DNA from 3 places in the Methylosinus sp. LW3 genome. Region 3 is predicted to be linked to each of the others. Evidence: predicted binding sites of a transcription regulator. Region 3 holds the regulator's gene; each other region holds the start of a gene.
What was found. Region 3 encodes LexA, which represses DNA repair genes until DNA is damaged. Its sites were predicted from a motif close to TGTTCNNNNTGTGTTCNG; they were not measured.
Positions count from the first base shown of each region.

Region 1: the regulator LexA is predicted to act here: its motif matches at 2,498-2,515, upstream of ssb (single-stranded DNA-binding protein).
Region 2: the regulator LexA is predicted to act here: its motif matches at 2,541-2,558, upstream of METLW3_RS0122770 (ImuA family protein).

Region 1 covers NZ_AZUO01000001.1:1,753,561-1,757,742, reverse strand. The annotation lists gene METLW3_RS0108900 (YgiQ family radical SAM protein) at 1-1,784, shown strand, start outside; gene ssb (single-stranded DNA-binding protein) at 1,879-2,406, opposite strand; gene METLW3_RS0108890 (amino acid permease) at 2,587-3,927, opposite strand; gene METLW3_RS0108885 (class I SAM-dependent methyltransferase) at 3,927-4,182, opposite strand, start outside.
Region 2 covers NZ_AZUO01000003.1:276,924-281,105, forward strand. The annotation lists gene METLW3_RS0122765 (ATP-dependent helicase) at 287-2,350, opposite strand; gene METLW3_RS0122770 (ImuA family protein) at 2,595-3,347, shown strand; gene METLW3_RS0122775 (DNA polymerase Y family protein) at 3,262-4,182, shown strand, end outside.
Region 3 covers NZ_AZUO01000001.1:1,098,517-1,102,698, reverse strand. The annotation lists gene METLW3_RS0105420 (AsmA family protein) at 1-1,779, opposite strand, end outside; gene lexA (transcriptional repressor LexA) at 1,883-2,587, opposite strand; gene METLW3_RS28115 (hypothetical protein) at 2,728-3,393, opposite strand; gene METLW3_RS0105410 (LLM class flavin-dependent oxidoreductase) at 3,679-4,182, opposite strand, start outside.

The DNA.
Region 1 (4,182 bases), 660 kb from region 3:
TCCGCGCGCTCGGCAAGCCCAATCTCTTCTTCGGCGTCACCAGCGGCAATATGGATTCGATGGTGAACCGCTACACCTCCGACCGGCGGCTGCGGCACAATGATTCCTACACGCCCGGCGGCGAAGGCGGCAAAAGGCCGGATCGCGCCGTCATCGTCTACGCCCAGCGTTGCCGCGAGGCTTTCCCCGATGCGCCTATATTGCTCGGCGGCATAGAGGCGTCGCTGCGGCGCATCGCCCATTACGACTATTGGTCCGACAAGGTCCGCCGCTCCATTCTCTTCGACGCCAAGGCCGATCTGCTGCTCTATGGCAATGCCGAGCGCGCGCTGGTCGAGGTCGCGCATCGCATCGCCAAGCGCGGCATGGCGCAGGATTTCTCCGATATCCGCGGCGTCGCCTTCACGCGCGACGCGACGCCCGAGGACTGGATCGAGGCCTCGGCCGAGGACATTGACGAGCCCGACGAAGGCCGCATGCGCAAGGACGCGCAGAGCGAGACTGTCGTCATACGCCTGCCCGCTTTCGAGCAGGTCGCCAATGACCCCGAATCCTACGCCCGCGCCTCGCGCGTGCTGCATCGGGAGAGCAATCCGGGCAATGCGCGGCCGCTGACGCAGCGTCATGGAACGCGCGATATTTGGCTCACCGCGCCGCCCATTCCGCTGACCATGGCGGAGATGGATGGCGTCTATGATCTGCCCTTTGCGCGCGCGCCGCATCCGTCCTACACGCAGCCTATCCCTGCATGGGAGATGATCCGTCATTCGGTGACGATCATGCGCGGCTGCTTCGGCGGCTGCTCCTTCTGCTCCATCACCGAGCATGAGGGGCGCATCATTCAATCGCGCTCGGAAGGCTCGATCCTCAAAGAGATCGAGACGATCCGCGACAAGACCGAAGGTTTCACCGGCATCATCTCCGACATTGGCGGGCCGACGGCGAATATGTATCGCCTCGCCTGCAAGGATCGCGAGACCGAGGCGCTGTGCCGGCGGCCCTCCTGCGTCTATCCGGATATTTGCAAGAATCTCGAGACCAGCCACGACTCGCTGATCCAGCTCTATCGTAAGGCGCGCGCAATTCCCGGCGTCAAGAAAGTGATGGTGGCCTCGGGCGTGCGCTATGATCTCGCGGTGAAGAGCCCGGCCTATGTGCGCGAGCTGGTCGAGCATCATGTCGGCGGCTATCTCAAAATCGCGCCCGAACATACGGAGAGCGGCCCGCTCTCCAAGATGATGAAGCCCGGCATTGGCTCATACGACCGCTTCAAGCGTCTGTTCGACGCGGCGGCGCAGGCGGCCAAGAAGCAATATTTCCTCATCCCCTATTTCATCGCCGCGCATCCGGGCACGAGCGACGAGGATATGTTGAATCTGGCGCTGTGGCTGAAAAAGAACGGCTATCGCGCCGATCAGGTGCAGACCTATCTGCCATCGCCCATGGCGCTGTCGACGGCCATGTATCATTCGGGCTTCAATCCGCTGAAGCCGGTGCGCCGCGGCGCGTCGGAAAAGGTCGACGCCGTGAAGGGCCTGCGCCAGCGCCGCCTGCACAAGGCCTTTCTGCGCTATCACGATCCCGAGAATTGGCCTGTGCTGCGCGAGGCGCTGAAAGCCATGGGCCGCGCCGATCTCATCGGCCCCGGCAAGCATCATCTCGTGCCGGGCTGGCAACCGGTTGGAACCGGCAAGGGCGGCGAAGGCCGCCGCATAGGCCAGAAGGGCGCGCGGACGCAGTCGCGGGAGTTCCGGACGAATGGGCTGCGCTCGCGGAGCTCATAGAGATTTCGAGCGCCCCCTCCCCGGCCCTCCCCCGCTTCGCGGGGGAGGGAACAGACCCCGCCCTTCATCGAGGGCTCGCGATCTCCCTCCGGACTCAGAACGGAATATCGTCGTCGAGCTGCTCCGACAAACGTCCGCCGCCGGCCGGCGCCGGGGAGCGCTCGGCGGGCGGGCGTTCCATCGGCGAGGAGCGGCCGAAGCTGGAGCCGCCGCCGCTCGACTGATAGGAGCCGCCGCCGCCTTCATAATCGCCCTCGCCGCGGCCGCCGCCCTTGCTGTCGAGCAGAGTCAGCTCGCCGCGGAAACGCTGCAGCACCACATCGGTCGCGCGGCGCTGAATGCCGTCCTTGTCCTGATATTCGCGCGTCTGCAGCTGGCCCTCGAGATAGATCTTGGAGCCCTTGCGGCAATATTGCTCGGCGATCTTCCCCAAATTCTCGTTGAAGATCGACACATTGTGCCACTCCGTGCGGTCCTTGCGCTCGCCTGTGTTGCGGTCGCGCCAGGATTCCGTCGTCGCCACGGAGAAAGAGACGACGCGGTCGCCCGAGGGCAGCGTGCGCACTTCAGGGTCACGCCCGAGATTGCCGACCAATATGACCTTGTTGACGCTGCCCGCCATGATCCTCTCCGCCTTGATGATGCTCGCGGCACCTTAGTCCGAAACGCGCGAGCGCGAAGACGTTCCGCCGCCTTGTCCACAATTCACGCGATGTTCTTTTTTTGTTCTAGCACCTCCCGCCGTGACGCGCAACGCCCCCCGCCTCCTGTCGTCTTCACCGCAGCGAAGAACACGCCCAGGCTAATTCGCCGTCCTCGGACGGCTCAGCGCATAAGCCAAAAGGCCGACGCCGATCAGCACGGCGGCGGCAATCGCCGAGGCCGGCCGCATCATCAGAGCGGAGATCATGATGCCTGTCGTCGTCGTCAGAAACACGATGGCGGCGCATAGCTCGGGAAGCTTCCCCGGCGCGAGGCCATGACGCATCGCTTGTCGAAGCCATCCGATGACGACAGCTCCTGCCGAAAGACTCAGCGTGACGCCGGCGAATTCCAGGAGATCGCGAAGTCCTGCGCTCCAAATGACGATGAGGCTGAACGCCGTCTGCGCCAGTATGGCAAAGCGCGGATGATCGCCATGCAGTCGGCCGAATGCGGCCGGAAGCGCGCCGTCCCGCGCCATTCTCGCATAGACGCGCGGTCCGCTCAGCAGCATGGACGACGCCGAGGTGACGAGCGCGAGCGCGATGAGCGCGCTCAAAGCCTGCTCCGCGCGCGGACCGCCGATCGCCAACGCCGCGAGCGCGCCGGATTCGGCGACGCCGCGGATTTGTCCCGGAGGCGCGCCATAGAGGATCACCGCGCTCACGCCGAGGTAGAGTCCGATGACGAGAAGCGTCCCCGAATAGAGCGCGCGTTCCACCGTGCGGCCGCCGCCGGCGATATCTCCCGTGACATAGACCGCGGCGTTCCAGCCCGAATAGGCATAGGATATCCACACGAGCGATCCGGCGAAGGCCAGGGGCTGAAAGGCTTCGAGCGAAAGCGGCGGCGCGGCCGCGATCGCCGCGCCCGCCGTGGGGGCGCCGAAAGCGATGAACGCGACGATCGCGCCGACCTTGATCAGGACCGCGAAATTTTGCAATGCGACGCCCTTGGCGGGCGCGCCGGCGTGGAGCAGGCCGAGGCAGATCACGATGAGCGTGGCGACCCATGGCGTCGCCGCGCCGGGACCGCCGGCGCGCGCCAGATAGAGCTGCGCGCCGAGAGCGGCCGCGGCGATCGGCGTGGTGAATCCCGCGACGAGGGAAATCCATCCCGCCACAGAGCCCAGCGCAGGATGCAGAGTATTTCGCAGGAAGACGTATTCGCCGCCCGACTCGGGATATTTGGCGGCGAGATCGGAGTAGACCACGACGCCGGCGAGCGCATAGACGCCGCCCATCAGCCAGGAGAGCATGACGAAAGCCGGCTCTCCGAGATCCGCCAGAGCGAAGCCGGAGGTCGTGAAGACCCCCGTTCCGACAGTGTTGGCGATGACCAGCGCGACCGCGCCGGAAAAGCCCAGCAGCTTGCGCTCCGGCCGTCCCCGCTCGCCGCCGGGCGCGCGGCCCTCGGCGGCGGGCTCGAAAGGCGCGCCCATCAGTCGCGCTTCTGATAGACGAGGAAATATTGCCGCGGCAGGAAATCGTGCTTCTCGACCAGAGAATAGCCGGCGGCTTCCAGTTCCTTCGTCACTTGCTCGGGCGGTATTCGGTGTTCCACGGGCGGGCCGTCCGGCGAGTCGGCCTTGAAGTCGACGATCGCCAGTCGTCCCTTCGGCCGCAGCGACGATTTGAGCGCAGAGAAATATTGCGTGCGATTTCCAATGTGATGATAGGTGTCGACGACGAGAGCG
Region 2 (4,182 bases), on a different contig from region 3:
ATCACCGCCGCCTCATATCCGACTGGAGTTCCATGAGCTAATTAGGAGTGGTGGCTCCAAACCCCTGGGCGATGGCTACTTTTCAGCCTAAGCTGGCACGTCGCACAGGTTCTGGTCATCGAAGGGCTGCGCAAAGCTCTTTTAGTTGAATGGCAGTTATGGGTCAAAGACAGACGTATTCTGGCTCCCTTCGTGCTGTGTCATTCCCTGAACCGAACTTCATTCAGGAGCGGGTGGCGCGCCGCATAGACCACGCATTTCACCTTCGGCTTCGTCGGTTCATCATTCATCCCCACATCCCCCGCATCTTCGCCCGCACATCGACCCGCAGCCCACCCCCGATGAGACGCTCGCCCACCGCTGACGCGGCCGGCCAGCTCGCGCAGTCGAAATGCCGCAGCAGCTCCGCGGGAATGAAACGCGTGCGCGCGGCGTAGACGTGCCGGTCGCCCTGCGCCGGCTGGCCATGAGTGAAAAATCGCTGCGGCGTCACCAGGCGCAGGCTGTCCTTCGCCCGCGTCATCGCGACATAGAGCAGCCGGCGCTCCTCCTCTATCTCCGCCGCCGTTCCCGTCGCGAGATCGGAGGGGATGCAGCCGTCGACGGCGTTCAGCACGAAGACCGACTTCCACTCCTGCCCTTTGGCGGAATGGATCGTCGAGAGGATGAGATAATCCTCGTCGCGCAGCGGCGGACCGGCCTCGTCGCTGGTCGCATCCGGCGGGTCGAGCGTCAGCTCGGTGAGAAAGCGCTCCCGCGAGGGATAGCAGGCGGCGATCTGCTCGAGCTGGACGAGATCGGCGAGGCGGCACGGCGCGTCCTCGTGCAGGCGCTCGAGATGCGGCTCATACCAGCGGCGCGCCGCTTCCATTTCCGCCGGCCAGCCCTCTCTCGCATGGAGCAATTGCAGCGTCGCGACGAGGCCGCGCCACTCCTCGCCGGCGCGCGGCGGCGTCGGCGCCTCGGCGAGGCTGGCGAGCGGGTCCGGGCGCTCGATGAGGAAGTCGAGAATCTTCTGCGCGGAGGAGGGGCCGACGCCGGGCAGGATTTGGAGAATGCGAAAGCCGGCGACGCGATCGCGCGGGTTCTGCGCGAAGCGCAGCAAAGCGAGCACATCTTTCACATGGGCGCTGTCGAGGAATTTCAGTCCGCCGAATTTCACGAAGGGAATGTTGCGGCGGGCGAGCTCCAGCTCCAACATGGCGCTGTGATGCGAGGCGCGGAACAGCGCCGCCTGCTGCTTCAGCGTCATGCCGGCTTCGCGCGCCTCCAGCACGCGCTCGGCGATGAAACGCGCCTGATCGCTCTCATCGCGCACGGTGACGAGCTGCGGGCGCTCCGAGGAGCGGCGCTCTGTCCAGAGGTTCTTGGCGTAGCGCTCGGCGGCGAGCGAGATCACTGCATTGGCCGCGGCGAGGATCGGCTCGGTCGAGCGATAATTGCGGTCGAGCGTGACGATTTCCGCGGGCGGCGCGAAGCTCTTCGGAAATTCCAGAATGTTGCGCACAGTGGCGGCGCGGAAGGAGTAGATGGATTGCGCATCGTCGCCGACGACGGTGAGCCCCTGGCCCTTCGGCTTCAAGGCGAGCAGGATGGAGGCCTGGAGGCGATTGGTGTCCTGATATTCGTCGACGAGAATGTGATCGAAGCGGCCGCCGATCTCCTCTGCGAGGGCTTCGTCCTGCATCATCTGCGCCCAATAGAGCAGGAGATCGTCGTAATCGAGCACATTCTGCACCTGCTTCGCCTCGACATAGGCGCCGAACAATCGGCGCAGCTCGTCATGCCAGCGGGCGCACCAAGGGAAGGCGCCGAGCAGCGCCTGCTCGAGCGGGATTTCGGCGTTCACGGCGCGGGAGTAGATCGAAAGGCATGTGCCTTTGGCAGGGAAGCGGCTCTCGGTCTTCGAGAATCCGAGCTCGTGGCGGATGAGATTCATCAGATCGGCGGAGTCTTCGCGATCATGGATGGTGAAGGCGGGATCGAGGCCGATGGCGCCGGCATATTCGTGCAGCAGCCTGGCGCCGATCGCGTGAAACGTGCCGGCCCAGGCGAGCACGTCGCCGCCGCCTTTGGCGCCCAGCGCCTCGGCGCAAATGCGTTCGACCCGCCGCGTCATCTCGGCGGCGGCGCGGCGGGAGAAGGTCATCAGCAACATGCGCTGCGGATCGGCTCCCCGGACGATGAGATGCGCGACCCGATGGGCGAGCGTGTTCGTCTTTCCGGAGCCTGCGCCCGCGATGATGAGCAGCGGGCCGCCGGCGGAGGCCGACGAGCCGTCAGCAAGGCCGTGCTCGACGGCGCGGCGCTGTTCGGCGTTGAGCTTTTCGAGATAGGCGACGGCGGTCATGGGCGAATCGGCAGGGTGAGCGGGCCAGCGGACTGAACCATGATTCTTGTTTTGTTCGCAATGGCGGCGTATCACGAAAATCGAAGCTGCGGCGCCTCGAAATTGCTCGAGGCGCCACGAAGCGTTCGCGCGGCCTTCCTCGCAGAGAAATATCCGCAACCCCGTCCTCTTGACTCCCGACCTCGAAGGGGAGAACATTTAGGGAACATGACGTTGAACCCACACCCAGAGGTCGAGAAGGCGATTGCGGCACGAGCCCGCCATAGAGTCGTTGCGCGCGCAGATCGAGAAGATCGAAGGCCGAGCCCGGCGCGTCAAATCGGTCCTTCCGTTCGGAATCGCCGACATCGACGCGCGTCTTCCGGGCGGTGGTCTCCCCCTCGGCGCGCTCCATGAGGTCGCTGGCGGCGGCAATGGCGCCGTGGACGGCGCGGCCGCGGCGCTGTTCGCCGCCGGGATCGCGACCCGCACGAAAGGCAAGGTTCTCTGGGTCATCACGCGATCCGACCTCTTCGCCCCGGCGCTGGCGCAGGCGGGCTTAGCGCCCGATCGCGTGATCTATGTCGAGGCCGGCAACGACAAGACAGTGCTCGCATGTGTCGAGGAAGGCTTGCGGCACGGCGGTCTCGGCGCGGTCGTCGGAGAAGTCGCGCGTCTCGACATGACCGCGTCCCGGCGTCTCCAGCTCTGCGCCGAGGGAAGCGGCTCGATCGGGCTCGCGTTGCGGCGCTGGCGCCGGCAATCCGAAGCCGTCGACTTCGGTCAGCCGACTGCCGCGGCGACCCGATGGCGCGTCTCGGTCATGCCCTCGGCGGCTCTGCCGGTCCCCGGCGTCGGCCGCCACCGTTGGCTCCTGGAGCTGATCCGCGTCCGCGCCGGTGAAAGCGCGGATTTCGAGGTGGAGGCGTGTGATGGTTCGGGTCGTCTCGCTGTTCCTGCCGAGCTGGCCCACAGACCGGCTTCGACGGCAGGCGGGCGGCGCGGCGCCGCCGGCTGAGACGCCGCTCGTCCTGATCGGTCACGACGGGAGGAGGCAGGTGGTGCAGGCTGCGGACGCGGCAGCCGTGGCCTCGGGCGCGCGCGTCGGAATGCCGGCCGCCAAGGCGCGGATTCTCGTGCAGGGCCTCGTCGTTCGAGATCACGACCCCGCGGCAGACGCCCAGGGTCTCGACCGTCTCGCACTGTGGGCGCTCCGACGCTACGCGCCTATCGTCGCGGCCGATCCCCCGGACGGCTTGGTGATCGACTCCACCGGCGCCGATCATCTTCACGGCGGCGAAGAGACCATGCTCGCCGGCCTGATCGACAGGCTTTCATCGTCCGGCGTGCGTGCGCGTGCTGCGATCGCCGACAGCTGGGGCGCGGCGCACGCCTTGGCTCGCTACGCCGCGCGGCCCGTGCTGATCGCGCCGCTCGGTCATTGCGGTTCCGTGCTGACGGGCCTTCCGCTCACCGCGCTTCGCCTGCCTGCCGACATGGTCGCCGCGCTCCATGTTCTCGGCTTCGAGCGGATCGGCGATCTCCTCGCGCAACCGCGCGCGCCGCTCACTCTGCGTTTCGGGCCGCAGCTCGGCCGCCGCATCGATCAGGCCCTCGGAATTCTCAGCGAGCCGATCGAGCCGATCCGACCGGGCGAGCTGATCGAGGTGAAGCGCAATTTCGCGGAGCCTATCGGCGCGGCCGAGACCATCGCCCGCCATATCGGCGAGCTGGTCGTCCAGCTCTGCGCCGGGCTGGAGGCCGAGGGGCTGGGGGCCAAACGTCTCGACCTCATTTGTCACCGGGTCGACGATCGCCTGCAGGCGGTCCGTGTCGGCGTCGCCATGCCGGGG
Region 3 (4,182 bases):
CAGCGCGAAGCCCGGCCCATGCGCCTGGCCGTCCTCTATATTCGCGGTTCCTTTGACGATCTTGATGGTCGCGCTGGCGCGATCCACCAGCGAATGGCCGGAGCGAATATCCATCGCGCTCGACAAAGGCCGCTTGTCGACGCGGCGCAGCGCGCGCTCGAGATCTATGCCGCCGACCTCGCCCTCGCTCAGCGTGAGGCTGGCGCGGCCGTCGAGATCGCGCGTGATCTGCGCGACGCTGTCGCCAGTGGCGTCGAGCGTGAAATTGGCGTCCAGCGCGCCGCCGAGATCGGGCCGTGCGGCGAGGTCCCAGGCGAGCGCGCCGGCGTCGACCCCGGTCAGCTGCGCATTGCCGTGAAACTCCAGCGCGCCCGCCGCATTGGCGGCGAAAGTGGCGCGGCCCTTCACCGTCCCCTTATAGGCCTGCGCCTCGGCGAGCGAGAGCTCGAGCCTTCCGCCGCGCAGCAGCAGCGATAGAGCGGCGTCCTCGAGATTCAGCCGCAATATGCGGGCGCGCGTCGCCGAAAGGCGCAGATCGACATCGGCGTCCTGAATATTCGGCAGGACGAAAGCGTCGCGGCTCCATTGGCCGTCGGCGCCGGAGAGCGGCGGCAGATCGGCGATCATCGGCTTCAGCGACACGAAATTGCTGGCGAGAGTCGCATGGACGATGGGCTTTTCGCCCTCGTGCCGCAGCGCGAATGTGCCCTCGAACTCATTGTCGTCGGCCGAGAGCTTCACATCGGTCAGCTGAAAATCGCGCAGGCCGACGCTGGCCTTGGCGGAGAGCTGCACATTCTCGAAGGCGCCGGGCAGCGGCGCGCTCACCTTGGCGAGGCCGAGCGCATGGCGCAGCGAGGGCGAAGAGGCGTTGAGCCGCCCCATATAGCGCGGCTTGGCGCCGATCTGGCCGAAGCCTTCCGCCTCCAGCCGCACGCTGTCCGAATCGAGCCGCACAGTGACCGGCGTCTGCTCGCCGCGCAGCAGCGCGCCGGGCTTCAGCACCCAGAGCATGGCGCGCGGCCGCTCGCCGCCCCAGGAGAAAGCGGCGTCGAGCGTCGCCGGCGAGCCGACGGTGCGCCAATCGAGCGTCGCGTCAATGTCCTGCAGCGTTTCCTCGCCGCCCGAATATTTGAGCCTTGCGACGCCGGAGACGATGGAGACGCCGCCGAGCCGGGCGCGATCGGCCTTCTCGGCCGCCGGCGTCGAGGGCCGCGCCGCCGCGGCGCGCACAGCTGCGCCGGACGTGCTCATCGGCTTGCGATCGAGATCGACCTCTATGGCGGGGCGGATGAGCTCGATATCGGCGATTTCCAAACGGCCGGCCAGCAGCGGCAGCAGCAGCACATTGCCGTGCAGCCTCTCCGCCTCGATGGTCAGCGCGGCGGTGGGATCGGCGAAGGCGATGCTGTCTATGGTGATGTGCGGGCGCGGCAGCAGCGAGAAGGTCGAGCGGCCTTTGGCGGCGATGAACAGGCCGGATGAGGCGTTGAGCTGGCCCGAAATCTCCTCGAGCAGCGCATTGGTCGAGAAGGTCCAAGGCGCGAGCGCCGCGCCGAGCGCCACTGCGGCGACGGCGCCGAGAGCGATCAGCCAGCGGCGCGAGAGGCGCGGGAAAGGCAGGCGGCGGCTTTGGCCCAAGGGCTTGGATCCTTCGATTTCGCGCATCGGGCCGGTCGAGTGCGACATTCCATCGTCCATGTAGAAAAAAGCGGGCGGCCGCGGGCCGCTGGCGATGCAGCGCGCGCCCTCGGCGAGGGCGCGAGACGAGAACAACATGCCTTTATCGCTCTGCCGCTACGCGAAAAGGCCCGCGCGCCAAAAGCGCGCGAGGCCGGACCATGGCGGCAAAGGGCGGCGAGATCGTGGCGGCGCGAGGCCCTCAGTATTTGCGCAGAAGGCTGACCAGACGGCCTTGGATGCGGACGCGATCCGGCCCGAAAATGCGCGTCTCATAGGCCGGATTGGCGGCCTCGAGCGCTATTGACGCGCCACGCTTGCGCAGGCGCTTCAATGTCGCCTCCTCGTCGTCGATGAGGGCGACGACGATATCGCCGGTGTCGGCGCTGTCCTGCTTGCGCACCACGACGACGTCGCCGTCGAGAATGCCGGCCTCGATCATCGAATCGCCACGCACCTCGAGCGCGAAATGCTCGCCGCCGCCGAGCATATCCGGCGGCAGGCTGATGGTGTGGCTGCGATTCTGCAGCGCGGAGATGGGCGTGCCGGCGGCGATGCGGCCCATGACCGGAATCGCCACCTGCTGATCGGACTCGGGCTCGCCGGCCGGAACGGGCCGCACGCGGCCGAGCGCGCCCTCTATGACCGAGGGCGAGAATTTGCCGCCGCGCGCGGCGACGCGGGGCGTCGCCGATTCGGGCAGGCGCAGCACCTCGAGCGCGCGGGCGCGATTGGGCAGACGGCGGATGAAGCCGCGCTCCTCGAGCGCGAGAATGAGCCTGTGAATGCCGGATTTGGAGCGCAGATCGAGCGCGTCCTTCATCTCGTCGAAGGAGGGCGGCACGCCGGTCTCCTTCAGGCGCTCATGGATGAAGCGCAGCAGATCGCTCTGTTTCTTGGTCAGCATGGAAGCCCCCCGGCGCCGCCCGCCCGCGTCGCGCCACGTCCGAACCTAGCCATGATGGCGCGGGTTCATAAACAAATCATGAACGGGAGGATAGGCGTTCTCGGTGCGTTCCGCAAGGGAGACTCTTCGGCGGTCCTTGGTCAGGGAGCATGAATGCATTTCCAGTCAGAAACATCGTGATCCAAATCTATTCGGGCTCGCTGAGAACGCCATTCAAGCGATTTATCCCGACTGTTAATGACAAACCACTGCCCTCGGTCATTAACATTGTCCCGTCCCGAAGAACGGAATGGCCCCGCAATCACCCCGTTTTCATACCCCTTTGAGATGACGCTAAACTTGTCGGTATCACAAAACCAATCAGGCCAACCCAATTGCACGCCTCCAGGCACACGCTTGTTAATTTCATGCCAGTATTTTGCTACCCCTCCGCGAGGAGAAACTTTGTTTGGCGGGACCCCTAGTTGTTGTCTCACATACGCCTCATCGAACCACTCTTTCTCGACTACAACTTCTGCTGGCGGGAACATAAAAGCCTCGTTTGTTGATAACAATACATAAAGATCAGATCGTGAGCTAAAAAATAAAATAGTAGCCCCACTGTCAAAATGGGTCTGCGACGCCACATCACTCTTCTGAACAGCCCAATGCTCAACCGATAATTTTCCCCCAAACTCTTTAGCCGTGTCAAAAACTTCTCGGTCAATATTCGATAAGAAAAACCTATCTTTATTTAGCTGAAAAATGCCAAGAATTATTGCGGAAAAGACGGCGCCAGCCACGAACCATATCAGACGCCCCTTCATGTCATTTCGAGCAAGAAAAACTAGATACCCGGATGCCACGGCAGCGGCTAGGAGAACGACGGTCGCCGCGATAGGCAACCCTTCCCAGTAGGCGGAAACGAGGGCCGGCAACGAGGTTGCAAAGGGCCAAATTTGCGAACCGGCATTTATTATAACATCAACTATCCGTTGATGTGACGCCGTTGCGGGCTCAGATTCTCTAGTTTCCATTCGCTAAGAATAGCAGAGTTCTTGCTTGATTCGAAGAGTCGCTCACACAGGCTACGATCCTACGGTTCCGCCCCTCTACTGCGCCGCCGCCGCCTCCACCCCCAGCATCGGCCGCACATGCCGCGCGAAATCCTCTAGCGAGCGCAAGTTCTTCTCCGCATCCCGTGAGATCGGCTTCAGCAATATCGCCCGCGCGTCGGTCTCCTCGCGATAGGCGGCGATCTTCTCCGCCACTTCGTCGAAATCGCCGATCAGCGAGCGTTGCAGCAGCCCTTCCTCGGTCAGCGAGGCCGGCGCCGCGCCGTCCTGGCGGGCGAAATTGCCGCGCATGCGCTCGGCGAAGCGGGAGAGGAAGGGAACAGCCTCGGCCAGCGCCTGCTCGCGGCGCGGCGCGGCGAAATAGAAGCGCGCCATGGTGAAGCGCGGATCGCCCTCCGGTCCCGCGGCCTCGCGATAGATGCGCAAGGTCTCCTTGATCTGTTCTATGGGGAAAGGCGGGCCGGCCATCACGCCATGGCCATTGCGCGCGGCGTAGCGAATCGCCCCCGGCGTGGTGGTGGCGAGATAGGTGGGGATGGG